DNA from 3 places in the Heyndrickxia sp. MSNUG genome. Region 3 is predicted to be linked to each of the others. Evidence: a T-box and tRNA genes for the amino acid it is inferred to sense, from the RefSeq annotation. Region 3 holds a T-box; the other regions hold tRNA genes.
The links. A T-box is a leader RNA that pairs with one kind of tRNA and senses whether it is charged. The one in region 3 lies ahead of ileS (isoleucine--tRNA ligase), so its partner is inferred to be a tRNA-Ile.

Region 1: it has a tRNA-Ile gene. The T-box ahead of ileS (isoleucine--tRNA ligase) is inferred to sense a tRNA for this amino acid. The anticodon was not compared.
Region 2: it has a tRNA-Ile gene. The T-box ahead of ileS (isoleucine--tRNA ligase) is inferred to sense a tRNA for this amino acid. The anticodon was not compared.

The regions. Positions count from the first base shown of each region.
Region 1 is NZ_CP150978.1:4,969-15,237, forward strand. Features, by position in the region: gene gyrB (DNA topoisomerase (ATP-hydrolyzing) subunit B) at 1-1,233, shown strand, start outside; gene gyrA (DNA gyrase subunit A) at 1,451-4,024, shown strand; gene AABM38_RS00040 (HD-GYP domain-containing protein) at 4,117-5,205, shown strand; rRNA gene AABM38_RS00045 (16S ribosomal RNA) at 5,735-7,284, shown strand; tRNA gene AABM38_RS00050 (tRNA-Ile) at 7,391-7,467, shown strand; tRNA gene AABM38_RS00055 (tRNA-Ala) at 7,487-7,562, shown strand; rRNA gene AABM38_RS00060 (23S ribosomal RNA) at 7,681-10,269, shown strand, end outside.
Region 2 is NZ_CP150978.1:26,947-37,215, forward strand. Features, by position in the region: gene AABM38_RS00120 (glycosyl hydrolase family 18 protein) at 1-638, opposite strand, end outside; gene AABM38_RS00125 (isochorismatase family cysteine hydrolase) at 701-1,240, opposite strand; gene tadA (tRNA adenosine(34) deaminase TadA) at 1,332-1,862, shown strand; RNA gene ffs (signal recognition particle sRNA large type) at 1,939-2,203, shown strand; gene dnaX (DNA polymerase III subunit gamma/tau) at 2,366-4,048, shown strand; gene AABM38_RS00145 (YbaB/EbfC family nucleoid-associated protein) at 4,067-4,393, shown strand; gene recR (recombination mediator RecR) at 4,409-5,005, shown strand; gene AABM38_RS00155 (YaaL family protein) at 5,121-5,342, shown strand; gene AABM38_RS00160 (pro-sigmaK processing inhibitor BofA family protein) at 5,430-5,693, shown strand; rRNA gene AABM38_RS00165 (16S ribosomal RNA) at 6,100-7,649, shown strand; tRNA gene AABM38_RS00170 (tRNA-Ile) at 7,756-7,832, shown strand; tRNA gene AABM38_RS00175 (tRNA-Ala) at 7,852-7,927, shown strand; rRNA gene AABM38_RS00180 (23S ribosomal RNA) at 8,046-10,269, shown strand, end outside.
Region 3 is NZ_CP150978.1:1,701,666-1,711,934, reverse strand. Features, by position in the region: gene lspA (signal peptidase II) at 1-174, opposite strand, end outside; gene AABM38_RS08395 (hypothetical protein) at 334-621, opposite strand; gene ileS (isoleucine--tRNA ligase) at 803-3,562, opposite strand; T-box leader at 3,719-3,957, opposite strand; gene AABM38_RS08385 (DivIVA domain-containing protein) at 4,007-4,528, opposite strand; gene AABM38_RS08380 (RNA-binding protein) at 4,620-5,393, opposite strand; gene AABM38_RS08375 (YggT family protein) at 5,479-5,739, opposite strand; gene AABM38_RS08370 (cell division protein SepF) at 5,746-6,186, opposite strand; partial or broken gene AABM38_RS08365 (YggS family pyridoxal phosphate-dependent enzyme) at 6,188-6,875, opposite strand; gene pgeF (peptidoglycan editing factor PgeF) at 6,876-7,703, opposite strand; gene AABM38_RS08355 (YlmC/YmxH family sporulation protein) at 7,770-8,042, opposite strand; gene sigG (RNA polymerase sporulation sigma factor SigG) at 8,341-9,120, opposite strand; gene sigE (RNA polymerase sporulation sigma factor SigE) at 9,299-10,018, opposite strand; gene spoIIGA (sigma-E processing peptidase SpoIIGA) at 10,063-10,269, opposite strand, start outside.

The sequences.
Region 1 (10,269 bases), 1.7 Mb from region 3:
TATGTAGAGCATTTAAACCGCACAAGAGAAGTCCTTCATGATGAACCGATCTACATCGAAGGTGAAAAGGATGGCATCACGATTGAGGTAGCGCTTCAGTACAATGATAGCTATACCGGGAACATTTATTCATTCGCGAATAATATCCATACCTACGAAGGCGGAACGCATGAATTTGGATTTAAAACGGCGTTAACACGTGTTATTAACGATTATGCCCGCAAGCATGGCATCTTCAAGGAAGCTGATGCTAACCTTTCGGGTGAAGATGTCCGTGAAGGATTGACAGCAATCGTTTCTGTCAAACATCCAGATCCACAATTCGAAGGACAGACGAAAACAAAACTTGGAAACTCAGAAGTCCGTAATGTGACGGATACAACTTTTTCCGAGCATTTTGAGAAATTCCTCCTGGAAAATCCTAATGTCGCGCGAAAAATTGTTGAAAAAGGTCTTATGGCAGCAAGGGCAAGACTCGCTGCGAAGAAGGCTCGTGAATTGACAAGGCGTAAAAGTGCCCTCGAGATCTCGAGCTTGCCAGGTAAATTGGCCGACTGCTCATCTAAAGATCCATCCATCAGCGAACTGTATGTCGTTGAGGGTGACTCTGCGGGTGGATCTGCCAAGCAAGGCCGTGACCGTCACTTCCAGGCAATTTTGCCGTTAAGAGGTAAAATCCTGAACGTTGAAAAGTCCCGTCTGGATAAGATTTTGTCCAATAACGAGGTAAGAGCAATCATTACAGCAATCGGAACAGGGATTGGCGAGGATTTCGACATTTCGAAAGCCCGTTACCATAAAATTGTCATCATGACAGATGCTGATGTAGATGGCGCCCATATCCGTACTTTATTATTAACGTTCTTATACAGATATATGAGACAGATTCTCGAAGCAGGCTATATTTATATTGCCCAGCCGCCTTTATACAAAGTACAGCAAGGGAAGCGCATTGAGTATGCCTATAACGACAAGCAGCTTGAACAAATCCTTGGTGGACTTTCACAGCAGCCTAAGCCTGGTATACAGCGTTACAAGGGTCTTGGTGAGATGAATCCAGAGCAGCTGTGGGAAACAACGATGGATCCGGAAACAAGGACACTGCTTCAGGTACGACTTGAAGATGCTATTGAAGCAGATGAAACCTTCGAGATCTTAATGGGCGACAAAGTAGAGCCACGCCGTAACTTTATCGAAGAAAATGCAATCTATGTAAAGAACCTAGATATTTAATATATGCCCAGGATAGAAGGTTCTGCCTCTATCCTGCTTTTTCTGAAATGACCATAAGCCGTGCACATTCGCATGCCTGTATATGGTTAGTGCCGAACAGATATTCTTAATAAGAATTATGGACTTTAACAATTAGATTAGTGTCTAGCTCCAGCGCCTAGTCCCTCGTGGCTGCCAAGTCGCTTGCGCTTTTCTTACTAAAGGAGGTTTCTCTTAAATGGCTGAGATACCAAATTCACGTGTAAAAGAGATTAATATTAGCCAGGAAATGCGTTCATCGTTCCTGGATTACGCTATGAGCGTTATCGTCGCTCGTGCGCTGCCTGACGTGCGTGACGGCTTAAAGCCTGTGCACAGAAGGATACTTTACGCTATGCATGACCTTGGAATGCATTCGGACAAGGCTTATAAAAAATCGGCGAGGATCGTCGGTGAAGTAATCGGTAAGTATCACCCGCATGGTGACTCTGCTGTTTATGACACAATGGTCCGTATGGCACAGGATTTCAACTACCGCTATATGCTTGTGGATGGCCATGGCAACTTCGGTTCTGTCGATGGTGACGCAGCGGCTGCGATGCGTTATACAGAAGCACGTATGTCCAAAATTTCCATGGAGCTTTTGCGCGACATCAATAAAGACACAATAGATTATCAGGATAACTACGATGGTTCTGAGAGAGAACCAATCGTCATGCCATCAAGATTCCCTAACCTTCTTGTAAACGGAACATCCGGAATCGCCGTCGGGATGGCTACAAATATCCCTCCGCATCAGCTTGGTGAGGTTATTGATGGGGTATTAGCGATAAGCAAAGACCCAGACTTGACGATTCAAGAACTGATGGAAATCATAACAGGTCCCGATTTTCCAACAGCAGGACTGATTCTTGGCCGCAGCGGGATCCGCAAGGCATATGAAACTGGACGCGGGTCGATTACGCTAAGGGCAAAAGTAGAAATTGAACAAAAAGCAAATGGAAAAGAAGTTATCATCGTTAGAGAACTTCCTTACCAAGTAAACAAAGCAAAATTGGTGGAAAAAATAGCGGAACTTGTCCGTGATAAGAAAATCGATGGCATTACAGACTTAAGAGATGAATCTGACCGTAAAGGGATGAGGATGGTCATCGAAGTTCGTAAGGATGCTAATGCCAATGTACTTTTAAATAACCTTTATAAGCAAACGGCATTGCAGACAAGCTTTGGAATTAACTTGCTTGCTCTTGTGGACGGTCAGCCAAAGGTTCTGAACCTGAAGCAATGTTTGAAATATTATCTTGACCATCAGGTAGTCGTCATTCGCCGAAGAACGGAGTTTGAACTTAAGAAGGCAGAGGCACGTGCCCATATTCTCGAAGGGCTGCGAATCGCTCTTGACAACCTTGATGCAGTTATCAGCCTGATCAGAAGCTCACGTACAACAGATATAGCGAGAGAAGGATTGATGACTCAGTTCAATCTTTCAGAGAAGCAGGCACAGGCAATCCTGGATATGCGTCTTCAAAGGCTTACTGGTTTAGAACGTGAGAAGATTGAAGAGGAGTTCCAAAACCTGATGCAGCTGATTGCAGAATTGAAAGCAATCCTTGCAGATGAAGAAAAAGTGCTTGAAATCATCCGTGAAGAGCTTACTGAAATTAAAGAGCGCTTTAACGATACACGCCGGACTGAAATTGTTTCTGGCGGATTAGAAATGATTGAGGATGAGGATCTAATCCCTCGAGAAAATATCGTCATTACCCTAACCCATAATGGCTATGTAAAACGTTTGCCTGTATCTACATACCGTCAACAAAGGCGGGGCGGCCGCGGAATCCAGGGAATGGGAACAAATGAAGATGATTTCGTAGAACACCTGATAACAACTTCAACGCATGATACGATTCTTTTCTTTACGAACAAAGGAAAGGTGTATCGTTCGAAGGGTTACGAAATCCCAGAATTCAGCCGTACAGCTAAAGGGATTCCAATCATCAACCTTCTTGAAATTGAAAAAGGAGAATGGGTGAACGCCATCATTCCGGTCGAAGAATTTGTGGACGACTGGTTCCTGTTCTTCACGACAAAAGAAGGAATTTCAAAACGTTCGCCGCTGTCATCCTTTGCAAACATCCGTAACAATGGTTTGATTGCTTTAAACCTGCGTGATGGAGATGAATTAATCTCCGTACGAATGACGGATGGAAGCAAAGAAATGATTATTGGCACAAAGAACGGGTTAATGATTCGTTTCCCAGAGACTGATGTTCGTTCAATGGGCCGTACAGCAACAGGAGTAAAAGGTATCTCACTCTCCAACGATGATGAAGTTGTCGGTATGGAAGTCCTTGAGGAAAGCGACGAAATCCTTGTTGTAACGAAAAACGGGTACGGTAAGAGAACTCCTTCCGAAGAGTACAGAAGACAAGGACGCGGCGGTAAAGGAATCAAGACCTGCAATATTACAGAGAAGAACGGCAACCTGGTAACGATGAAAGCTGTAACAGGTGAAGAAGACCTGATGCTGATCACAACAGGCGGAGTGCTTATCCGTATTCCTGTAAGTTCGATTTCGATGACTGGCCGTAATACGCAAGGTGTGAAACTAATCAGCCTGAACAAGGCAGAGAATGAATATGTAGCCACAGTCGCAAAAGTTGACAAGGAAGAAGAAAAAATCGATGAGTTGGAACTTGATGAAAATGGCGAAGCGATAATTGAACAAGAATCAAGTGTCAACGCAGAAAACATCAGTGAACAGTCCGACGAAGCAGCTGCTCCAGCATCAAATGATGAAGATACTGAATAAAACTTTGAGAGGAACACAAAAATTGTGTTCCTCTTTTTTGGTAAAATAAAGTAAACTTAATAGTATGAAAATAAAATTTGGGGTGGAAAGCCTTGCGCGTATATGTAGACAACCTTATAGAGGGCTGTATCCTTACTGATGATGTTCTCCTAAATACCAATAGATCAATCATGAGCAAAAAGACAGTACTGTCAAATCACTTAATAGAGGTCCTAAAAGCTTTTCTCATAAAAGAAGTAGAAGTAGAAAAGACTCTAGTAACTGGTGTTCCCTTCAATGCACCTGAAATTGCTGACAAAAAAGCACCATGGAATCCCGCTGCGCAAAATATATCCGATCTCAATTTTTTCGATTTATTTTTACGTGCCAAACAAGAATTCAAAAAAGAGTTTATCTCCTGGCAATCAGGAATGCAAATCGATATATCAAAAGTGAGAGGCATTATTGTGCCTTTAATAGAACAGGCGGATATCCATTCATCAGACATTTTCCACCTGCATCACTATTCAACTAAAACGGAGTACCTTTATGATCATCCACTGGCTGTTGGCATTATTTCTGCGTTCATTGCCAAAAAGTTAAACTACAGCAAGGGTGACGTAACACAAATTGCGGTTGCAGGATGTTTATCAGACTGCGGTATGGCAAAAATCAGTCCTAATTTAATCAATAAGAATACAACCTTGACTGTAGAAGAATTCGAGGAAATCAAGAAGCATCCTACATATAGCTACCAGATGGTCAAGAATAGTCCATTGCTGAAGGAAGCTGCAAAGATTGCAATTCTCCATCACCATGAAAGGCTGGATGGAAGTGGGTATCCTTTTGGCGAGAAAGCCGCCAGAATCCATCCATTTGCTAAGATTCTTGCGGTTGCCGATTCTTTCCACGCCATGACTTCTGAACGGATGTATAAACCGAAGCATTCTCCTTTCAAAGTTCTAGAAATGGTCAATGAGGAACTGTTCGGTGAATTTGATATTGCCGCTTTAAAGGCATTGAGTTCATCCATCATGAATTTTTCGATTGGCAGCATCGTTCGCCTGTCTGATGGACAAACTGCGGAAATCGTTTTTGTCGAAGAAAAAAACCCAACCAGGCCTCTAGTCAGAATAATAGAATCGAATGAAATTCTTGCGCTAGAAAAAAACCGTCACTTGCATATAGAAGAAGTCATATAAAAGCTGGCCGCTGAGCCGGCTTTTTTTATTGATTCTGTTAAAACTGAATGTTGGTTTTTATATCCTGTTGATTGTTGTGGAAGGCGCGTAGACTCCAGAGGGATCAGCTGGCCAGGCGAGACCCCTCAGGTGCTTGAGACGGGGAGGCTCACCGTCAGTTCCACGGAAAGCGAAGCGCCTGGAAAGAAAATCAAAAGACTGGTTTTATAGAGCCTTTTTATTAAATCTATGTGAATAGAAAATTTCTTTAAGAAAGTGCATGAAAAGTATTGCTTTATAATTATATGACTGATATAATCTTCAAAGTCAGTAACGAAAACAACAACTTCTTCAAAAGGTTTTTGAAAAAAGTTATTGACTTATACAGCAAGGAAATGTTATATTAATCAAGTCGCTTCGGGGCGACGCGGCAACAAATTGCTCTTTGAAAACTAAACAAACAAGCGTCAACAAACAATATTATAGTGACTTCTATTATATAGAAGATCACTAGCCAACGTTTTAACTTTATGAGCTAACTCATAACTCTTTTTTGGAGAGTTTGATCCTGGCTCAGGACGAACGCTGGCGGCGTGCCTAATACATGCAAGTCGAGCGGATCTTCATTAGCTTGCTTTTGAAGATCAGCGGCGGACGGGTGAGTAACACGTGGGCAACCTGCCTGTAAGACTGGGATAACTTCGGGAAACCGGAGCTAATACCGGATAATCCTTTTCCTCTCATGAGGAAAAGCTGAAAGACGGTTTCGGCTGTCACTTACAGATGGGCCCGCGGCGCATTAGCTAGTTGGTGAGGTAACGGCTCACCAAGGCGACGATGCGTAGCCGACCTGAGAGGGTGATCGGCCACACTGGGACTGAGACACGGCCCAGACTCCTACGGGAGGCAGCAGTAGGGAATCTTCCGCAATGGACGAAAGTCTGACGGAGCAACGCCGCGTGAGCGATGAAGGCCTTCGGGTCGTAAAGCTCTGTTGTCAGGGAAGAACAAGTATCGGAGTAACTGCCGGTACCTTGACGGTACCTGACCAGAAAGCCACGGCTAACTACGTGCCAGCAGCCGCGGTAATACGTAGGTGGCAAGCGTTGTCCGGAATTATTGGGCGTAAAGCGCGCGCAGGCGGTTCCTTAAGTCTGATGTGAAAGCCCCCGGCTCAACCGGGGAGGGTCATTGGAAACTGGGGAACTTGAGTGCAGAAGAGGAGAGCGGAATTCCACGTGTAGCGGTGAAATGCGTAGAGATGTGGAGGAACACCAGTGGCGAAGGCGGCTCTCTGGTCTGTAACTGACGCTGAGGCGCGAAAGCGTGGGGAGCGAACAGGATTAGATACCCTGGTAGTCCACGCCGTAAACGATGAGTGCTAAGTGTTAGAGGGTTTCCGCCCTTTAGTGCTGCAGCAAACGCATTAAGCACTCCGCCTGGGGAGTACGGCCGCAAGGCTGAAACTCAAAGGAATTGACGGGGGCCCGCACAAGCGGTGGAGCATGTGGTTTAATTCGAAGCAACGCGAAGAACCTTACCAGGTCTTGACATCCTCTGACAACCCTAGAGATAGGGCGTTCCCCTTCGGGGGACAGAGTGACAGGTGGTGCATGGTTGTCGTCAGCTCGTGTCGTGAGATGTTGGGTTAAGTCCCGCAACGAGCGCAACCCTTGATCTTAGTTGCCAGCATTAAGTTGGGCACTCTAAGGTGACTGCCGGTGACAAACCGGAGGAAGGTGGGGATGACGTCAAATCATCATGCCCCTTATGACCTGGGCTACACACGTGCTACAATGGATGGAACAAAGGGCAGCGAAGCCGCGAGGTGAAGCCAATCCCATAAAACCATTCTCAGTTCGGATTGCAGGCTGCAACTCGCCTGCATGAAGCCGGAATCGCTAGTAATCGCGGATCAGCATGCCGCGGTGAATACGTTCCCGGGCCTTGTACACACCGCCCGTCACACCACGAGAGTTTGTAACACCCGAAGTCGGTGGGGTAACCTTTTGGAGCCAGCCGCCTAAGGTGGGACAGATGATTGGGGTGAAGTCGTAACAAGGTAGCCGTATCGGAAGGTGCGGCTGGATCACCTCCTTTCTAAGGATATTGCCGTAAAGGCAATCGGAATGCGAATCTTATGATTCGTACAGTTGACCGCTTGTTTGTTTAGTTTTGAGGGAGCGATTCCTCTCATATGATATATGGGCCTATAGCTCAGCTGGTTAGAGCGCACGCCTGATAAGCGTGAGGTCGATGGTTCGAGTCCATTTAGGCCCACCATATATCTCTCATAATTAATGGGGCCTTAGCTCAGCTGGGAGAGCGCCTGCCTTGCACGCAGGAGGTCAGCGGTTCGATCCCGCTAGGCTCCACCATTGTTCCTTGAAAACTAGATAATCGTAAGTAAGAAGAACCAAGAAAAACCGAGTGATCGCCATTTTAGTTTTTCTCTCTATTTAATAGAGAATCAACCACGACAATTTATTGTCAAACGGTTAAGTTAGAAAGGGCGCACGGTGGATGCCTTGGCACTAGGAGCCGATGAAGGACGGGACTAACACCGATATGCTTCGGGGAGCTGTAAGTAAGCTTTGATCCGGAGATTTCCGAATGGGGAAACCCACTGTTCGTAATGGAACAGTATCTTTACCTGAATACATAGGGTATTGAAGGCAGACCCGGGGAACTGAAACATCTAAGTACCCGGAGGAAGAGAAAGCAAACGCGATTCCCTGAGTAGCGGCGAGCGAAACGGGACATAGCCCAAACCAAGAGGCTTGCCTCTTGGGGTTGTAGGACACTCTACATGGAGTTACAAAGGAACGGGGTAGATGAAGTGGTCTGGAAAGGCCCGTCAGAGAAGGTAAAAACCCTGTAGTTGAAACTTCGTTCCCTCCTGAGTGGATCCTGAGTACGGCGGGACACGAGAAATCCCGTCGGAAGCTGGGAGGACCATCTCCCAAGGCTAAATACTCCCTAGTGACCGATAGTGAACCAGTACCGTGAGGGAAAGGTGAAAAGCACCCCGGAAGGGGAGTGAAATAGATCCTGAAACCGTGTGCCTACAAGTAGTCAGAGCCCGTTAATGGGTGATGGCGTGCCTTTTGTAGAATGAACCGGCGAGTTACGATCCCATGCAAGGTTAAGTTGAGAAGACGGAGCCGCAGCGAAAGCGAGTCTGAATAGGGCGAATGAGTATGTGGTCGTAGACCCGAAACCAGGTGATCTACCCATGTCCAGGGTGAAGGTTGGGTAACACCAACTGGAGGCCCGAACCCACGCACGTTGAAAAGTGCGGGGATGAGGTGTGGGTAGCGGAGAAATTCCAATCGAACTTGGAGATAGCTGGTTCTCTCCGAAATAGCTTTAGGGCTAGCCTCACGTTGTAAGAGTCTTGGAGGTAGAGCACTGTTTGGACTAGGGGCCCTCATCGGGTTACCGAATTCAGACAAACTCCGAATGCCAAAGACTTATCCGTGGGAGTCAGACTGCGAGTGATAAGATCCGTAGTCAAAAGGGAAACAGCCCAGACCACCAGCTAAGGTCCCAAAGTATACGTTAAGTGGAAAAGGATGTGGAGTTGCTTAGACAACCAGGATGTTGGCTTAGAAGCAGCCACCATTTAAAGAGTGCGTAATAGCTCACTGGTCGAGTGACTCTGCGCCGAAAATGTACCGGGGCTAAACGTATCACCGAAGCTGTGGATTGACATCTTTGATGTCAGTGGTAGGAGAGCGTTCTAAGGGCGTTGAAGCTAGACCGTAAGGACTGGTGGAGCGCTTAGAAGTGAGAATGCCGGTATGAGTAGCGAAAGATGGGTGAGAATCCCATCCACCGAATGCCTAAGGTTTCCTGAGGAAGGCTCGTCCTCTCAGGGTTAGTCGGGACCTAAGCCGAGGCCGAAAGGCGTAGGCGATGGACAACAGGTTGATATTCCTGTACCACCTCTTTATCGTTTGAGCAATGGGGGGACGCAGTAGGATAGGGTAAGCGCGCTGTTGGATATGCGCGTCTAAGCAGTAAGGCTGCAAGTGAGGCAAATCCCGCTTGCATGAAGGCTGAGCTGTGACAGCGAGGGAAATATAGTACCGAAGTTCCTGATTTCACACTGCCAAGAAAAGCCTCTAGCGAGATAAAAGGTGCCCGTACCGCAAACCGACACAGGTAGGCGAGGAGAGAATCCTAAGGTGAGCGAGAGAACTCTCGTTAAGGAACTCGGCAAAATGACCCCGTAACTTCGGGAGAAGGGGTGCTCATTTGGGTGAATAGCCTAGATGAGCCGCAGTGAATAGGCCCAGGCGACTGTTTAGCAAAAACACAGGTCTCTGCGAAGCCGCAAGGCGAAGTATAGGGGCTGACGCCTGCCCGGTGCTGGAAGGTTAAGAGGAGGGGTTAGCGCAAGCGAAGCTCTGAATCGAAGCCCCAGTAAACGGCGGCCGTAACTATAACGGTCCTAAGGTAGCGAAATTCCTTGTCGGGTAAGTTCCGACCCGCACGAAAGGCGTAACGATCTGGGCACTGTCTCAACGAGAGACTCGGTGAAATTATAGTACCTGTGAAGATGCAGGTTACCCGCGACAGGACGGAAAGACCCCGTGGAGCTTTACTGTAGCCTGATATTGAATTTTGGTACAGCTTGTACAGGATAGGTAGGAGCCTGAGAAACCGGAGCGCCAGCTTCGGTGGAGGCGTCGGTGGGATACTACCCTGGCTGTATTGAAATTCTAACCCACGCCCCTGATCGGGGCGGGAGACAGTGTCAGGTGGGCAGTTTGACTGGGGCGGTCGCCTCCTAAAGAGTAACGGAGGCGCCCAAAGGTTCCCTCAGAATGGTTGGAAATCATTCGCAGAGTGTAAAGGCACAAGGGAGCTTGACTGCGAGACCTACAAGTCGAGCAGGGACGAAAGTCGGGCTTAGTGATCCGGTGGTTCCGCATGGAAGGGCCATCGCTCAACGGATAAAAGCTACCCCGGGGATAACAGGCTTATCTCCCCCAAGAGTCCACATCGACGGGGAGGTTTGGCACCTCGATGTCGGCTCATCGCATCCTGGGGCTGTAGTCGGTCCCAAGGGTTGGGCTG
Region 2 (10,269 bases), 1.7 Mb from region 3:
TGGATATCACGGAAGCCGTATTTTTTCGCAGTGGCCACAATATTGTTCAGAAAACGGTTTTGTACTGTCATATCATTTAATAATATACGGCCCAGCTCATCGCTGAACTGGTCATTTTCCTGGTTCGTAATAACCATCATCAGCGTATTGTTATTTGCCCTTGCAATTGCAGGGAAATCATTTAAAAGCGGTTCTTTCAGCGACCCATCACGGAGGGCCTGGAAACTGAAGGGTGCAAGATAGGTCAAATAAGGGGCAGCCTCGCGCGCAGCTGTTTCTAGTGCTGGAGCAACGGTGTTCCCACGCGGTTCGACATACGCATTGAATTCAGCTCTTGTTTTTGGCCGTGGCGGAATATAGAGACGGAGGCCAAGAGAAAGAGGCTGATTGACAGATATTCCATTAATCCTGGCAAGCTCTTGATAAGCAATACCGAACTTCCTTGAGATCGACCACAGAGAATCACCGGGCTGTACCCAGTAAAAGCTGCCGACGATCGGAATGACCATTGCCTGGCCAACCACAAGGTTATTTGGATTAGGAAGTTCATTTGCTTCTGTAATATCCTGAACGGATGACCCATAAATCTGGGCAATCTGCGATAATCTCTGATTAGGGCGCACAACATGTATTTGCATCTTCTTCCCTCCCTGGCATAATAGCGCTACAACCATTGTATGAAGGAAGAAAATGCAGTATGTTATAAATCAAGCTCCTTAGCTGGCTTAGTTTCTGCAGACAATACATTTTTCATCATTGTTAAAGCGTATTGGTTATCTTCGTCGTTGTTTGAAGCGATGCAGTCCTCAGGGATCATGAGGTTATACTCGCGCATATAGGCATCATTGGCGGTGAAGAGAACACAAATATTACCGGCAATACCAGTCAGGATCAGAGTATCAACGTCCAATTGCTGGAGCAAGGTGTTAAGTGCCGTTCCATAAAAAGCGGAATGCTTTGGTTTTATCAAAAAATAATCCTTGTCCTTTTCAGGAGAAATCTTATTGATGATTTCCTCACTTTTTTTATTGCAGCAAAAATCCATTATTTTTTCGAAATCTGCCTGCCATAGATTATAATGGTCATTAATATAGATGACCGGAAGGCCCTTTTCGTTAAAATTCTTTTTTAACTGTAAAATAGGATCAATTATTTTCATAGTATGGTCAGCCAATGCTTCTCCAGCATCAAAATTAAAATCGTTGATCATATCGATGATTAATAAGGCTGTTTTAGTCATGTACTTCCTCTCCTTTGCTATATTTTTAGACCGCAGGAGGATTCTTAAACCACATGGGAATAAATCACTTACTCAATTAATGGAGGAAAAGATGTCAACTCAACTAACTCCAGATGAACGATATATGTATGAAGCGATAGAAGAGGCGAAAAAAGCGGGACAAATAGACGAAGTACCCATCGGAGCAGTCATTGTGCATAATGGTGAGATCATCGCACGCGCTCATAATCTTCGTGAAACAAGGCAGAGCTCGATTGCCCATGCGGAAGTGCTGGCGATTGATGAGGCTTGCTCGAAGCTCGGGACGTGGCGGCTTGAGGATGCAGTCCTTTACGTCACGCTTGAACCATGTCCGATGTGCGCGGGTGCAATCATGCTGTCGCGAGTGCAAAAGGTGGTTTTTGGCGCCGTAGATCCTAAGGGTGGATGTGCGGGGACGTTCATGAACATACTCCAGGATGAACGCTTTAACCATCAGAGTGAAGTAGTGTCTGGCGTCCTGGAGGAGGAATGCGGTGCACTGTTATCCAATTTCTTCAGGAACCTGCGCGAAAAAAAGAAACGTATGAAAAGACTGGCGAAAGAGGCATTGGAACAGGAGACAGGAATTGACAGCCAATAAACATTGATTTTTATAGGCGAAATTAGTATACTATGTATGTGTCCTTGAGACACACCTAAACAAGGTTTCAATTTTGCCGTGCTAGTCGGGGAGGTAGCGGTGCCCTGTACCCGCAATCCGCTCTAGCGGGGATGAACTCCTTCCCGAGGCTGTTTTACTGTAGGGTCTGCCTTAAGTAAGTGGTGTTGACGCCCGGGTCCTGCGCAATGGGAATCCATGAACCATGTCAGGTCCGGAAGGAAGCAGCATTAAGTGGACGCTCCCATGTGCCGCAGGGTTGCCTGGGCTGAGCTAACTGCTTAAGTAACGCTTATGGTATTCAGTCGACGGAAGGTGCGCGGCAGTTATATAATAAACAACCAACTCATTTCCTTTGCGGAGATGAGTTTTTTGTTGTTTCAAGTAAGACGAGAAAAAACCTTGAACTTTCCATTTGTAAAAGTGAAATTGAAAAAAATATGCGTTATAATAGGAAAGATAATAAAACGAAGGGAGCGGTGTCATTGGCCTACCAAGCTTTATATCGTGTCTGGCGTCCACAGCAGTTCATTGATGTGGTCGGGCAGGAACACGTCACAACGACACTGCAAAATGCTCTGCTTCAACAAAAAATATCACATGCCTATCTTTTTTCGGGACCGCGTGGAACCGGAAAGACGAGTGCTGCAAAAATTTTGGCAAAAGCAGTTAACTGTGAAAAAGCTCCGACAACCGAGCCTTGTAATGAGTGTGATGCCTGCCGTGGAATAACGGACGGATCCATTCCCGATGTGATCGAGATCGACGCCGCTTCAAATAACGGGGTTGAAGAAATCCGGGATATTCGTGACAAGGTTAAATATGCACCAAACGTCGTGAAGTACAAAGTTTACATCATAGACGAAGTGCATATGCTTTCCATCGGGGCATTCAACGCACTGCTCAAAACTCTTGAAGAGCCTCCGAAGCATGTCATCTTCATTCTCGCAACGACTGAGCCGCATAAGATTCCATTAACGATCATTTCAAGATGCCAGCGATTTGATTTTAAGAGAATCACGGCCCAGGCCATTGTTGGCAGGATGAAGCAAATTGTTGAGGAATCAGGAGTTAATTGCGATGAAAAAGCCTTGCAGATTATTGCAAGGGCAGCAGAAGGCGGAATGAGGGATGCCTTGAGCTTGCTTGACCAGGCGATTTCATTCAGCCAGGACAGGGTTACGCTTGAGGATGCATTAACTGTAACCGGTACAGTCTCACAAAATTTTCTTAATCAGCTAGCGAATGCGATTTACGAGCGGAACGCTGCGGCCGGACTGGAAGCGTTGGAAGAACTGCTCATGCAAGGGAAAGACCCAGCAAGGTTCATTGAAGACCTAATATACTTTTACCGAGATATGCTTCTGTATAAGGCAGCGCCAGCTCTTGAAGAGTCCATGGAACGAGTCATGCTCGATGAGGATTTTCAGGAATTGGCCAATAAAATTGATTCGGCTCAAATCTATGAATTAATAGAAGTGTTGAACAAAGCACAGCAAGAAATGCGCTGGACAAATCATCCGCGTATTTTCCTTGAGGTCGCAATTGTGAAGCTATGCCAGCTGGAAAACCAATCTCCGGCCAGCAATGTGAATGTCGAGCCATTGCTTAAAAGGATTGAACAGCTAGAGGAGAAGCTCGCATATTTCCAGCAAAATCCTGGTCAAGCTGCGAGTGAGCCTGCTGCGGCTGCAAAAAAAGCGCCGCGTGCTAACCGGAAAGGGTTCCAGGCACCTGCCGGTAAAATCAATGAAGTGTTAAAGAATGCAACAAAGGCAGACCTGCAGACAATCAAAAGCCGTTGGGGCGATCTTCTTGAGATGCTCGCGGCAAAACAAATGCGATCACAGGCTGCATTGTTGAATGAAGCTGAGCCAGTTGCTGCATCCGATGCAGCTGTAGTGATAAAATTCAAATATGAAATACACTGTCAAATGGCAATGGAAAACACCAGGTTTGTCGAGACCGTCAGCGGTGCCATGCATGAATACACGGGCAAGATGCTGCAGGTAATAGGTGTGCCGGAAGACCAGTGGCTTAAAATAAGGGAAAGCTTTATCAGCCAAAGAGGCGATGGGGCAGATGAAGGGCCATCAGCTAATGAAGACCCGCTGATTGCTGAAGCCAAGAAATTATTTGGCGATGAATTAATACAAATACAAGATTAAAATTGGAGGTACGTTAATATGATGCGTGGAATGGGTAATATGCAAAATATGATGAAGCAAATGCAAAAGATGCAAAAGAAGATGGAAGAAGCACAAGTTCAATTAGGTGAAGAAAAGATCGAAGGAACTGCTGGCGGCGGCATGGTTACAGTCATCGTAACTGGACACAAGGAAATTGTGGATGTTCAAATCAAACCAGAAGTTGTTGACCCGGATGATGTTGAAATGCTTCAAGACCTAGTGCTTGCGGCAACGAATGATGCATTGAAAAAAGCAGAAGAACTATCAAACAAGACAATGGGACAATTCACAAAAGGAATGAACCTTCCTGGGGGAATGTTCTAGGAGGAATAGAAAAGAATGCATTATCCTGAACCAATATCAAAGCTGATCGACAGCTTTATGAAATTGCCGGGTATCGGCCCTAAAACGGCCGCTCGTCTGGCATTTTTCGTCTTGAGCATGAAGGAAGAAACCGTATTGGATTTCGCGAAAGCACTAGTAAATGCCAAGAGGAATCTGACATATTGTTCAGTTTGCGGCCATATCACTGACCAGGATCCTTGTTATATTTGTGAAGACCAGCGCAGGGATCGAAGCATCATCTGTGTAGTACAGGATCCAAAAGATGTGATAGCCATGGAAAAAATGAAGGAATACAACGGCTTGTATCATGTACTCCATGGAGCGATTTCGCCAATGGACGGCATTGGTCCAGAAGACATCAATATACCCGATCTATTAAAGAGGCTTCAGGATGAGACTGTTCAGGAGGTAATCCTTGCAACTAACCCCAATATAGAGGGAGAAGCAACAGCCATGTATATTTCCAGGCTGTTAAAGCCTTCAGGCATTAAGATCACGCGTATAGCACATGGACTGCCAGTCGGCGGTGACCTTGAATACGCTGATGAGGTCACGCTCTCCAAAGCATTGGAAGGACGCAGGGAAGTGTAATTAGGGAATTACCATTTTCCATCGAACCTTGGAATGGTTTTCGTAGAGGTAGCTGATTCGGTTCTTCGCCGGGATAGTCACTGATTTATGCGATAAATTCAACTGGAGGAAAGTCATGTTGTTTCGTAAAAAGAAATGGCTTAGAAAAGAATTCGACCAAAAATTAATGGAACAGCTTAACACCATGAAGACAAACTGGAATAATCAAAAGCTACTGGTTGAAAGAAGCTTCGATCCATCAGAAGAGTTTATCACCGAAGCAAAGATTGCCGAAGCAAAGTACTTCTTTCTATTTAAAGAAGCAAAACACAGGAAAATTACGATTAAGGCAAGGTAGCACTCACTATTTTCCATGCAATAAGGTCTTATTTTGATAACTTGTACATAAAAATTAGTACAAGACATTGAAATAAGGGGGAACAGTATGGATCCTGTAGTTGTCATATCGATCCTTGGCGGATTGATCTTCCTGCTGCTGGTCATAGGTGCACCGACAAAACCACTCCGTTTTGTCGGCCAGGGTGCAGTAAAGATTTTAATCGGAGCCATCTTTTTATTTTTTCTTAATGCTTTCGGAACCAGCTTCGGAGTTTACGTGCCAATCAATATAGCAACAGCAGCGGTTTCTGGATTGTTAGGAATACCTGGTGTTTTTGCACTTGTTGCGATTCAGACATGGATTATATAATGATTAGCTGATGGAAATGCCGCTTGTGGAAAGCGGCATTTTTTATGTTTTTCGTTGTTCACGGTATCTTTTTTAAATTCATGATTTTTGAAAAAGGCAAGAATCTATTCTTCCTACAAAAAACAATCTGTGGAAAATAGCTTTTTTATGAAAAAGTTATTGACCAACCAAGCAAGAGTTGTTATTATATAAAAGTTGCTGTTGGACATCAGTTAAAAACTTTTAAAAAAAGTGTTGACGAAGCAATCGCAACATGATATATTATTTAAGTCGCCTACGAGCGACGCCAGAAAAATTGCTCTTTGAAAACTAAACAAACAAGCGTCAACAAACAATATTATAGTGACTTCTATTATATAGATGATCACTAGCCAACGTTTTAAATTATGAGCTTAACTCATACTCTTTTTTGGAGAGTTTGATCCTGGCTCAGGACGAACGCTGGCGGCGTGCCTAATACATGCAAGTCGAGCGGATCTTCATTAGCTTGCTTTTGAAGATCAGCGGCGGACGGGTGAGTAACACGTGGGCAACCTGCCTGTAAGACTGGGATAACTTCGGGAAACCGGAGCTAATACCGGATAATCCTTTTCCTCTCATGGGGAAAAGCTGAAAGACGGTTTCGGCTGTCACTTACAGATGGGCCCGCGGCGCATTAGCTAGTTGGTGAGGTAACGGCTCACCAAGGCGACGATGCGTAGCCGACCTGAGAGGGTGATCGGCCACACTGGGACTGAGACACGGCCCAGACTCCTACGGGAGGCAGCAGTAGGGAATCTTCCGCAATGGACGAAAGTCTGACGGAGCAACGCCGCGTGAGCGATGAAGGCCTTCGGGTCGTAAAGCTCTGTTGTCAGGGAAGAACAAGTATCGGAGTAACTGCCGGTACCTTGACGGTACCTGACCAGAAAGCCACGGCTAACTACGTGCCAGCAGCCGCGGTAATACGTAGGTGGCAAGCGTTGTCCGGAATTATTGGGCGTAAAGCGCGCGCAGGCGGTTCCTTAAGTCTGATGTGAAAGCCCCCGGCTCAACCGGGGAGGGTCATTGGAAACTGGGGAACTTGAGTGCAGAAGAGGAGAGCGGAATTCCACGTGTAGCGGTGAAATGCGTAGAGATGTGGAGGAACACCAGTGGCGAAGGCGGCTCTCTGGTCTGTAACTGACGCTGAGGCGCGAAAGCGTGGGGAGCGAACAGGATTAGATACCCTGGTAGTCCACGCCGTAAACGATGAGTGCTAAGTGTTAGAGGGTTTCCGCCCTTTAGTGCTGCAGCAAACGCATTAAGCACTCCGCCTGGGGAGTACGGCCGCAAGGCTGAAACTCAAAGGAATTGACGGGGGCCCGCACAAGCGGTGGAGCATGTGGTTTAATTCGAAGCAACGCGAAGAACCTTACCAGGTCTTGACATCCTCTGACAACCCTAGAGATAGGGCGTTCCCCTTCGGGGGACAGAGTGACAGGTGGTGCATGGTTGTCGTCAGCTCGTGTCGTGAGATGTTGGGTTAAGTCCCGCAACGAGCGCAACCCTTGATCTTAGTTGCCAGCATTAAGTTGGGCACTCTAAGGTGACTGCCGGTGACAAACCGGAGGAAGGTGGGGATGACGTCAAATCATCATGCCCCTTATGACCTGGGCTACACACGTGCTACAATGGATGGAACAAAGGGCAGCGAAGCCGCGAGGTGAAGCCAATCCCATAAAACCATTCTCAGTTCGGATTGCAGGCTGCAACTCGCCTGCATGAAGCCGGAATCGCTAGTAATCGCGGATCAGCATGCCGCGGTGAATACGTTCCCGGGCCTTGTACACACCGCCCGTCACACCACGAGAGTTTGTAACACCCGAAGTCGGTGGGGTAACCTTTTGGAGCCAGCCGCCTAAGGTGGGACAGATGATTGGGGTGAAGTCGTAACAAGGTAGCCGTATCGGAAGGTGCGGCTGGATCACCTCCTTTCTAAGGATATTGCCGTAAAGGTAATCGGAATGCGAATCTTATGATTCGTACAGTTGACCGCTTGTTTGTTTAGTTTTGAGGGAGCGATTCCTCTCATATGATATATGGGCCTATAGCTCAGCTGGTTAGAGCGCACGCCTGATAAGCGTGAGGTCGATGGTTCGAGTCCATTTAGGCCCACCATATATCTCTCATAATTAATGGGGCCTTAGCTCAGCTGGGAGAGCGCCTGCCTTGCACGCAGGAGGTCAGCGGTTCGATCCCGCTAGGCTCCACCATTGTTCCTTGAAAACTAGATAATCGTAAGTAAGAAGAACCAAGAAAAACCGAGTGATCGCCATTTTAGTTTTTCTCTCTATTTAATAGAGAATCAACCACGACAATTTATTGTCAAACGGTTAAGTTAGAAAGGGCGCACGGTGGATGCCTTGGCACTAGGAGCCGATGAAGGACGGGACTAACACCGATATGCTTCGGGGAGCTGTAAGTAAGCTTTGATCCGGAGATTTCCGAATGGGGAAACCCACTGTTCGTAATGGAACAGTATCTTTACCTGAATACATAGGGTATTGAAGGCAGACCCGGGGAACTGAAACATCTAAGTACCCGGAGGAAGAGAAAGCAAACGCGATTCCCTGAGTAGCGGCGAGCGAAACGGGACATAGCCCAAACCAAGAGGCTTGCCTCTTGGGGTTGTAGGACACTCTACATGGAGTTACAAAGGAACGGGGTAGATGAAGTGGTCTGGAAAGGCCCGTCAGAGAAGGTAAAAACCCTGTAGTTGAAACTTCGTTCCCTCCTGAGTGGATCCTGAGTACGGCGGGACACGAGAAATCCCGTCGGAAGCTGGGAGGACCATCTCCCAAGGCTAAATACTCCCTAGTGACCGATAGTGAACCAGTACCGTGAGGGAAAGGTGAAAAGCACCCCGGAAGGGGAGTGAAATAGATCCTGAAACCGTGTGCCTACAAGTAGTCAGAGCCCGTTAATGGGTGATGGCGTGCCTTTTGTAGAATGAACCGGCGAGTTACGATCCCATGCAAGGTTAAGTTGAGAAGACGGAGCCGCAGCGAAAGCGAGTCTGAATAGGGCGAATGAGTATGTGGTCGTAGACCCGAAACCAGGTGATCTACCCATGTCCAGGGTGAAGGTTGGGTAACACCAACTGGAGGCCCGAACCCACGCACGTTGAAAAGTGCGGGGATGAGGTGTGGGTAGCGGAGAAATTCCAATCGAACTTGGAGATAGCTGGTTCTCTCCGAAATAGCTTTAGGGCTAGCCTCACGTTGTAAGAGTCTTGGAGGTAGAGCACTGTTTGGACTAGGGGCCCTCATCGGGTTACCGAATTCAGACAAACTCCGAATGCCAAAGACTTATCCGTGGGAGTCAGACTGCGAGTGATAAGATCCGTAGTCAAAAGGGAAACAGCCCAGACCACCAGCTAAGGTCCCAAAGTATACGTTAAGTGGAAAAGGATGTGGAGTTGCTTAGACAACCAGGATGTTGGCTTAGAAGCAGCCACCATTTAAAGAGTGCGTAATAGCTCACTGGTCGAGTGACTCTGCGCCGAAAATGTACCGGGGCTAAACGTATCACCGAAGCTGTGGATTGACATCTTTGATGTCAGTGGTAGGAGAGCGTTCTAAGGGCGTTGAAGCTAGACCGTAAGGACTGGTGGAGCGCTTAGAAGTGAGAATGCCGGTATGAGTAGCGAAAGATGGGTGAGAATCCCATCCACCGAATGCCTAAGGTTTCCTGAGGAAGGCTCGTCCTCTCAGGGTTAGTCGGGACCTAAGCCGAGGCCGAAAGGCGTAGGCGATGGACAACAGGTTGATATTCCTGTACCACCTCTTTATCGTTTGAGCAATGGGGGGACGCAGTAGGATAGGGTAAGCGCGCTGTTGGATATGCGCGTCTAAGCAGTAAGGCTGCAAGTGAGGCAAATCCCGCTTGCGTGAAGGCTGAGCTGTGACAGCGAGGGAAATATAGTACCGAAGTTCCTGATTTCACACTGCCAAGAAAAGCCTCTAGCGAGATAAAAGGTGCCCGTACCGCAAACCGACACAGGTAGGCGAGGAGAGAATCCTAAGGTGAGCGAGAGAACTCTCGTTAAGGAACTCGGCAAAATGACCCCGTAACTTCGGGAGAAGGGGTGCTCATTTGGGTGAATAGCCTAGATGAGCCGCAGTGAATAGGCCCAGGCGACTGTTTAGCAAAAACACAGGTCTCTGCGAAGCCGCAAGGCGAAGTATAGGGGCTGACGCCTGCCCGGTGCTGGAAGGTTAAGAGGAGGGGTTAGCGCAAGCGAAGCTCTGAATCGAAGCCCCAGTAAACGGCGGCCGTAACTATAACGGTCCTAAGGTAGCGAAATTCCTTGTCGGGTAAGTTCCGACCCGCACGAAAGGCGTAACGATCTGGGCACTGTCTCAACGAGAGACTCGGTGAAATTATAGTACCTGTGAAGATGCAGGTTACCCGCGACAGGACGGAAAGACCCCGTGGAGCTTTACTGTAGCCTGATATTGAATTTTGGTACAGCTTGTACAGGATAGGTAGGAGCCTGAGAAACCGGAGCGCCAGCTTCGGTGGAGGCGTCGGTGGGATACTACCCTGGCTGTAT
Region 3 (10,269 bases):
CCACATTTGCCCCTGCAGGATTCCCCATGCTGCACCACGATTGCGGTGAGAGGTGATGTAAAAAAAGTTTTCAATAACCTGGATGCTATCTCCAAGTTCCATGTTTTTAACGATCATCCATTTTGTCAGCTGGTCAAGCAAAATAACAAAAAGTGCAATTATGTAATAAAACACAAAGGTAACCTCCACATTCAGCAATTCATTACCTTTGCATTTTAGCACATATAAGACGAAAACGACAGATTTTCTAGAGTACAGGTGTTGATTATAGTTAACATACCATATTTTTAAAAATTGCAGCATGAACCATCCCCTTATAGAAGGTGGGTGTTTTTAAGAATACAGCGGCTTGCGGCAATATTGTTCTATCCGGGCAATTTCATAGGAAGATTTTGCTGTTGGTATACTCTGCAAAAACTCTGGCGGCAAAATCTCTCCTGATATTTCACATTTTCCATACTCACCATTTTCAATTTTCTGAAGCGCCGAATCGATATCATCAAGTTCATCCTTGATGTACTGTAAGATCCTTTCACTGGTGTTTTCAGAATTCAGGTACGCTAACAGTTCTGTTTTCGTTTCACGGAGTTCATTGTAAATGTAATCAAGATTACCTTCCATATATCTGCCCCCGTTCCTGTTTACAGCTATTATTTCCCCGCGCATAATGCTGACTCAGGAAAACTTTTTACATGTACTGCAGGAATTCCCGAAGGTGGAAGATATTTGTTTGTTCAAGGGATCAATGCACATAATCTAAAGACAAAAAAAAGCTCCAGGCAAACCTGGAGCTTTCATCATTTTAATAATTTTCTTTTACCACAGTTGCACATCGTGGGCAAAGTGTTGGATGGTCTTCAACCTGGCCTACTTCAGGAGTGACAATCCAGCATCTTTCACATGTTTCGCCTTCAGCTTTAGTTACAGCGATAGCTGCATTTTCAAGCTTAATTGCGTTTTCAGGCGCTTGGTCGTAGCTGCCTGCCACTTCAAAACCTGAAATGATGAATAGCTGGCTCAGATTTTCAGAAATGGAGTCCAAAAGCTCCTTAGTGTTGTCATTAACATATAAAGAAACCTTTGCTGTCAATGACTTGCCGATTACTTTTTCATTCCTTGCTTCTTCAAGTGCCTTGAGGACATCATCACGAAGCTTCATGAATGCATTCCACTTTTTTTCAAGTGCCACTGCATTCGGAATTTCTTTGTATTCTGGCATATCTGTAAGCTGGACACTTTCTTCTTTCGCGGATGGAATGAAGTTCCATACCTCATCAGCTGTATGTGAAAGGATTGGCGCAGTCAACTTAACTAGTGCAAGGAGACTCTCGTGCAATACAGTCTGGATGGCACGTCGATCTGCGTTGTCAGCAGCTTCGATATACAGAACATCCTTAGCGAAATCTAAGTAGAAAGCACTTAAATCAAGAGTGCAGAAATTGTTCACCGCATGGTAAACGCCTGCAAACTCATAATTATCATAAGCGTTCCGTACATATTTAATTAATTTATTTAGCTTCACCAGCATGAACTGGTCTACCTCACGAAGCTGCTCAAACGGCACAGCATCCGTCTCGGGGTTGAAATCTGCCAAATTACCAAGCAAGAATCGGTAAGTATTGCGAATCTTTCTGTACACTTCAGCAACCTGTTTAAGGATGGCATCAGATACACGAACGTCTGACTGATAGTCAACAGACGCAACCCATAAGCGAAGGATATCGGCACCAAGCTGGTTCATGACCTTTGCAGGTACTACGACGTTTCCAATGGATTTACTCATTTTGCGTCCTTCGCCATCAAGAGCAAAACCATGGCTCAATACTCCCTTGTATGGCGCTTTGCCAGTGACCGCTACAGATGTAGAAAGTGATGAATTAAACCAGCCGCGATATTGGTCAGAGCCTTCAAGGTAAAGGTCTGCCGGACGCCGAAGATCATCTCGCTCTAAAAGCACTGCCTGATGTGAAGAACCGGAATCAAACCAAACATCCATGATGTCCGTTTCTTTTGTGAAAGTTCCATTAGGGCTTCCAGGGTGGCTAAAGCCTTCAGGAAGCAAGTCCTTTGCATCCTTTTCAAACCAGATATTTGAACCTTGCTCGCGGAATAGATTTGAAACATGGTCAATTGTTTCATCAGTGATGATCGCTTCGCCATTTTCTGCATAGAAAACCGGAATTGGAACACCCCATGCACGCTGTCTGGAAATACACCAGTCACCGCGGTCGCGAACCATATTGAATAATCTTGTTTCCCCCCATGCTGGTACCCATTTCGTTTCCTCAACAGCCTGTAGCAGCTCATTACGGAAATCTTTAATGGATGCGAACCACTGAGCTGTAGCACGGAAGATTACTGGCTTCTTTGTTCTCCAGTCATGTGGATATGAATGTTTGATGAAAGAAAGTTTCAGCAATGCGCCAACTTCTTCAAGCTTTTCTGTGATTGGCTTGTTCGCTTCATCATAAAATAATCCTTCGAAGCCTTCAGCTTCAGCAGTCATAACCCCCTTATCATCTACAGGGCATAGAACCTCCAGACCATACTTTTGACCAACATAGAAGTCATCTTCCCCGTGGCCAGGCGCGGTGTGTACACAGCCAGTTCCAGCATCTGTCGTAACATGCTCACCAAGCATAACGAGTGAATCTCTATCATACAAAGGGTGGCTTGCAAGAATGCCTTCAAGCTCTTTACCTGCAACCTTTTTAAGAGTTACTGGATTTTCCCAGCCGATTTCGTTCGTCACCGTTTCAAGCAATGCTTCCGCTACAAGGAATTTCCTATCGTTCGCTTCAACTACAACGTAAGATAAGTCAGGGTGGACAGAAATTCCAAGGTTTGCAGGAATTGTCCATGGAGTTGTTGTCCAGATGACGATTTCAGTATCTTGGTCAAGAACTCCTTTTCCATCCTTCACCTTAAAGCCAACATAAATCGATGCAGAACGCTTATCCTGATATTCAATTTCAGCTTCAGCCAAAGCAGATTCACTTGAAGGAGACCAGTATACTGGCTTCTTACCTTTATAGATGTAGCCCTTCTTTGCCATCTCACCGAAAACCTTGATTTGTTGTGCTTCATATTCAGGCTTTAATGTGATGTATGGATTTTCCCAGTCGCCCCTTACACCAAGGCGCTTAAATTGCTCGCGCTGGTTGTCAACCTGCTGGTAGGCATACTCTTCACAGAGCTTCCTGAACTCAGCGACAGTCATTTCTTTACGCTTTACACCTTTGTTGGTAAGCGCCTGCTCAATCGGTAAACCATGTGTATCCCAGCCAGGAACATATGGTGAACAGAAACCGCTCATTGATTTGTAACGCACGATGAAATCTTTAAGAATTTTATTCAATGCGTGACCCATATGGATATCTCCGTTTGCGTATGGAGGGCCGTCATGCAGAATGAACAGCGGGCGGTCTGCCGTGTGTTTCTGCACTTTTTCGTAAATATTCATTTCTTCCCATTTTGCCTGGATTTCCGGTTCCCTGTTTGGAAGGTTTCCGCGCATTGGAAATTCGGTCTTCGGCATAAGCAACGTATCTTTGTACTCCATTAAATTAATCCTCCCTATTCTTTACCCTGCAATCATGATCGCGATGTTAGGAAATGGCTGCATTAAACTTGTCTGTTGATTTACGATTCAATCAACAGGTGTTAAACATTGTCCTTTAACACAGCCCAGGAAAATAAAAAAACCTCCTCATCCCTGAAAAGGGACGAGAAGGTTTATTCCCGCGGTACCACCCTAAATAGACAAGAATGAATCATTCTGTCCTCTTAGCATTCTTAACGCGAATGTCACGCCTGCGCTTACTTATTCAAATCGAATGTTCAGCTCGGAACTAAAGGGTGATTTTCAGGCTACTCGCTCGCAATGGGCTTCCACCTTCCCCATTTCGCTTTTGGCAAGCATTTGAACAGCCGTACTGTCCCTATCATCGTTTCTTTCATGTATTGCACTTTGTTATGAAATTATATGCGAAATGAACTGCTTGCGTCAAGCCAGTGAATCTTCTTCTTCTCTTTGCGCAGTCTTTAATTCAGTAGAATCAAGTTCGTATTCCAGCAAGTGATCCCAATCATCTGTGTTCAGCATATCAAGCTGTGCTTCGATCAGCATCTTGAATCTGGTCCGGAATACCTTTGACTGCTTCTTCAGTTCCTCGATTTCTAACGCGATTTTACGTGCTTTGGATAGTGATTCATTGATGATCCTGTCAGCATTTTTCTCTGCTTCCTTAATGATCAGCTTAGCCTCTTTTTGCGCGTTGCGGCGAACTTCTTCTCCGGCTTCCTGGGCAATTACGATTGATTTATTGAGGGTTTCTTCAATATTCGTAAAATGTCCAAGCCTTGAATTCATTTCGTTGAGCCTTTCTTCAAGCTCTTTTTTCTCACGGATAATAAGTTCATAATCTTTGATGACCTGATCAAGAAACTCATTTACTTCATCTTCATCATACCCGCGGAATCCTTTGTTGAATTCTTTGTTGTGTATATCTAACGGCGTTAAAGGCATGACGCCACCTCCCATTAAGTTATAGTCCTATATGTACTTAAAGCAATGATTCGACAAAAAAACTAAAAATCCTTCTTTTATAACTATATAATTATTTTTTCCTTCCGGCAATAACTCGATATTTATCTTTTTTCGTTTTGCCTTCTATACCGATAATTTTCGCACGGCCAAATCCTCGCGCAGATAGAACGTCACCTTCCCCACATTCAAAGGCCGTGTTTTCAATAGCCGTCCAGTTGACTTTCACATGGCCATGCTGGATCAAAAGCTGCGATTTCTGTCTAGAAAGATTGAACAGTGATGACATAACCGTATCAAGCCGTAAGGAGGTCACTGTCGCATTCATTTCATTCCATTCATCGGCAATCGCTAGGGCTTCGCCAATATCCAGTTCTGTCAGATTTATCGAAGCCCTTCCGATCGATTCAAGCTGCATTCTTATATAATCTGCAATCTCTGCAGCCGCAAAAAACTGAACGGTGTCGCCTTCAATGAGGATATCACCAAATTTCCCGCGCTTTAATCCGAGCGACATCAGGCTTCCCAGTACCTGTCGATGTTCGATGGTAATGAATTTCTTCGCATATTCAATTCCAAATAGCTTGATTTGAAAATCCTCCTGCTGGGCTTCCATATAATCTGGATAAAGATAAGCACGCTTTCGTTCAGTTCCATTAGCACCGCCGAAAAGCTTCCATTTGACATCAGGATGTTTTCCAATGACGGTTGCTAGGATTTGCTGTTCTCTAGGGTCGAGAAAGTCTGTTAATTTTGGCGCATAGCTCTGCTCCACGTACTCTTTCCAATTTATGACCTGGTCAATAAATTCACGTTCCTCAGGACGAAAATGCTGATAAATGTTCATTGTGATCTCCTTTGTTACAAAACCTTATATCCCTAAATAGAAAATAAACAGGGCCTGAAACAGACCCTGCAAAAATAGTCATATTTTAAAACCAATGAGCCAGCTGATATAAGCCTGATACCGCGAATTTCAATACCAGGAAAGCTACAATTGGTGATATATCGATCATACCAATTGAAGGGACGATCCTGCGGAACGGTTCCAAAAACGGCTCGCAAATACGGGCTAAAAACTGGCCAATCGCAGTCTCTCTTGCATTAGGGAACCATGACATGAAAATATAGATAATCAATGCCCACTGGTAAAGACTTATTAATTGAGCTAAAATACCAACTACTACATCCATTTACTCCTACCACCTCGACTCTTGAATATCCCGCTCCTGCATCAGTTCAGAAATATTCCCTGTCACTTCCACATTATCCGGGGTACATAAAAAGATATTCATACCAATACGCTGAATATCACCACTGATCGCATAGACTGTTCCGCTAAGGAAATCTACAATCCGCTTAGCCTGGTCGTGGTCAATCCGCTGAAGGTTAACGACTACGGCTCGGCGATTTTTCAGGTGATCAGCAATTTCCTGCGCCTCAGCATACATCCTTGGCTCCATCAGGATTACTTTTGATGATTTTTGCACACTCTGGAGACTTACAACATTTTGCTTTTGCTGAGCCGGCTGCTTGCTTGGCTTAAATGGCTCCGCTTCCTCTTCGAGCATTTCCTCATCATTATAGTCATATTCATCTTCCAGGAAAAAAAATGTCTTAATTTTTGATTTTAAGCTCATATTATTGCACCTCCGATTCGTTACCTACCAGCGCAGTGCCGATGCGGACCATGGTAGAACCTTCTTCAACTGCGATTTGAAAATCATTTGACATTCCCATTGACAGCTCAGTGCATGGAGCATACTCAAGGTTAAGGCCCTGGATTTCTCCCTGAAGCTTTTTAAGTGCTTTAAAACACTCTCTGATCACTAGCTCGTCCTTTGTATTTGGAGCCATTGTCATTAATCCACTAACAAGGATGTTCGGGTAATCTTTCAATTCAGAGATGAATTCCCCTACCTGTTCAGGCTTTAATCCGTGCTTGCTTTCCTCTCCAGATGCATTGACCTGAATGAGGCAATTTATTTTAGCGCTAGCACGCTTATCGATTTCCTTTGCAAGTGACAGTCTGTCAAGCGAGTGGATATATGTAACATGTTCAATCATATTTTTTACTTTTCTTGTTTGCAGCGTACCGATAAAATGCCAGACAGGCTTGTCCTTTAGAAGGCTGATCTTTTTCAAGGAGTCCCTCATCACGGTTTTCACCTAAATTGACAATACCTGCTTCAATGGCTTCCTGAGCCCGTTCCGCAGATACGTATTTAGTCACCGCGATTAACTTCACATCTTCCGGACTGCGATTTGCCTTTTGACAGGCTTCTGCTATTTGACTCTGGATAACCTCCAGATTTCTGGATACTTTCATTTATGGACGGCTATCCTCCTTCCACCCTATGTAGGCAATCATTCTGCCAGCATTGCCCTTATCCCGCCTGTGAGAATAAAAATGCTCACTGTGGCAGCTTGTGCAATAATCGGTGACAAATAAATTTTCACTTTTTACACCGGCCTTTAATAAGATCTGCCGGTTCACTTCCTTTAAGTTGAGAGAATATTGACCTTCACTAACTTGATTATATGGTAAATTTTCGACACCTTCTAGTACATTTTTTACTAAAAGAATCACTCTCTCATCAACAATATAACATTTTTTGCATATTGATGGGCCAATTACTGCAGAAATTTTTTCTATTTTTGCCCCATTTTGCTGAAATTTGCTAATCATCTCTGCTCCAATACCGTTGACCGTGCCTTTCCACCCAGCATGGGCCACACCGATCAGCCTCTTGTCCGGCTCGATAAAATAAAGCGGGACACAGTCAGCATAGCAAAGGGTAAGCAATATACCTGCCTCATTTGTTAAAAAACCATCTGTTCCAGAAAAAGAGCTGGCATAGTCATCAGACCCTCTTCCTTGATCGTTTTTGGAGATTTTCTCGATGTGAATTTCATGGGTTTGCTCTGCTCCAACCCAGCTTTCAAGGGGAAATTCGATCTTATTCGCCAACAGGTTACGATTCTGACATACAGCATCCTGCTGATCTCCAACATGAAATCCAAAGTTTAATCCAGAGAAAGCCTGCTCACTGACACCGCCATTTTTCGTCGTAAAACCAACTTCAAGGCCGGGATAACGGTCCATCCACTCTTTAATGGAAAAGTATTCTTTATTGGTTAAGATGAATGGTTCCATATTTTATACCTCTCGCTGTTTTTGTCTAGTTTATCACAACAAGGCCGTAACACAACAGTGATACGGCTATTGTCCCCCTCCATCAGGTTCAATGTATTCTCCGCTGTCCCTGTAGCGGACAAGTATGACGTCTTCTCCAACTTTAAGAATGTTCTTCCACGGAATGATGACCTCGTCTTCTTTACCAAAAAAGCCCAGGACTTTTCCAGAACTTCCAATGACTACCGCTTCAATTTTCCCTGTATTTAAATTGATTTCAAAATCCTCAATATTCCCGAGTCTTTTCCCATCAGATACGTTCACGACATCTTTCACCTGGAATTCAGTCACCTTAACCATTCAGATCCCCCCGGATATTACTTTTGAATTATTTGATACATAGCTATTTCAAAAAAAATTTATTTGTGATTCCGCCTATTAAACTAAGGCTTTTTTATACAGATTGTTGATTTAAGCTCCAGGATCTCGCTTTCTGCTGAGTCGATTAACCTCCGCTCCAACCAAAAGGTGCTAAATCAAAATTGTCCTATAACCCAGCCAATCTAAAAAAGATCCTATATTAGATATATGAAAAGAAAAAAGATGTATGATTTTTGGAGAAGCAATGGCAAAATAAAAAGCTGCCAGGGAGGCAGCTTTAGCTTTGGATATTTTTATTCATTTGTTTAATTGCCGCCTTCTCAAGCCGGGAAACTTGTGCCTGTGAGATCCCGATTTCATCAGCAACCTCCATTTGCGTTTTTCCCTGGAAAAACCTTTTCCTTAAAATCAGTTTTTCCCTTTCGTTCAGGCGTCTCATTCCTTCTTTTAGCGCTATTTCTTCAATCCAATGGATATCCTTGTTCCGCTCATCGCTTAACTGGTCCATGACAAAAATTGGGTCCCCGCCATCGTTATAGATTGGTTCAAAGAGGGAAACGGGATCCTGAATTGCATCTAGCGCAAAAACAATTTCTTCATGAGGCACTTCAAGAACTTTCGCGATTTCTTCAGCAGTTGGCTCCCTTGATGCCTCACTCATCAGCCTTTCCCTTACTTGCAAAGCTTTATAGGCTATATCCCTTAACGAGCGTGAAACTCTGATTGGGTTATTATCTCTCAAATACCTTCTGATTTCGCCTATTATCATCGGAACGGCATATGTAGAAAATTTTACATTCTGTCCCAAATCAAAATTATCAATGGATTTCATAAGGCCTATACACCCGACCTGAAACAGATCGTCGACAAACTCGCCCCGGTTGTTAAAACGCTGGATTACACTTAAAACAAGCCTTAGGTTCCCATTCACAAGTTTTTCTCTAGCTGTGATGTCACCACTTTGCATTTCTCTAAACAGTTTTCTCATTTCCTCGTTTTTCAGAACGGGAAGCTTTGATGTATCAACACCGCAAATTTCAACTTTGTTTCGTGTCAATCTTTTCCCTCCTCACAGGAGCTGCTGTCAAAATTCAGTATCTCCGCAGGAAGGAAAAATATGCACTATTTACCGGGTACCTGGCAGACTAAAGGAAGAAAGCGCCAGTAAAACCCCAGATTATCAATGTTAAACAACAAAAAAATTTTTTTGCGTTAAATGCGAAAACCCTATATCGCTATACCATCTTATTGAATTCCTTTCGAAGACGCTTAATGATTCTTTTTTCCAGACGTGAAATGTAAGACTGGGAGATGCCTAACATATCGGCTACATCTTTTTGCGTCTTTTCTTCGCCACTGCCAAGCCCGAACCGCAATTCCATGATTTGCTTTTCTCGGTCTGACAGCTGCTGGAGTGCTTTTACAAGCAACTTTTTATCAACATTCGATTCTAAGTCTTTCGTTATGATATCATCATCTGTTCCGAGAACGTCTGAAAGAAGAAGTTCGTTCCCATCCCAGTCAATATTCAATGGCTCATCAAAAGACACTTCTGAGCGCAGTTTATTGTTCCTGCGCAGATACATTAAGATTTCATTCTCTATACATCTAGATGCATACGTAGCGAGTTTGATTTTCTTTTCGGGATTGAAGGTGTTGACTGCTTTAATTAGACCAATCGTTCCAATACTGATTAAATCTTCAATGTTAATGCCAGTGTTTTCAAATTTCCTGGCAATGTAAACAACCAGCCGCAGATTTCTCTCGATCAGGATAGACCTCGCAGCTTTATCCCCATTTGGAAGTTTGTTCAGGAGTACTTCTTCCTCTTCTTTCGTTAAAGGAGGTGGCAATGCTTCGCTTCCGCCGATATAGTATATTTCATCTGTTTTCAAACCAAGTTTTATTAATAGTTTATACCAGTAATAGGATAACCGAAGCCGTAAATTTTTCATTGATTGTCCTCCTTCTAAATTATGTATTTCTGAGTATAGTAATATTAACTTACCTTCACGGTTGAATCAGCCTTTGCCATTCCTGCCATCATCTTTGGATGGATAATACACTGGAAGCTGCCATCTGCTGACAGTTCCTGGGCGGTAAACGAAATCAGCCCCTTTTCTGCAAAATAAATTTCGTTCCCATTTGTGATTTTGATGCTCTCTGGATGAAAAGCTATGATTAATTGATGTTCTTGTCCAACCAC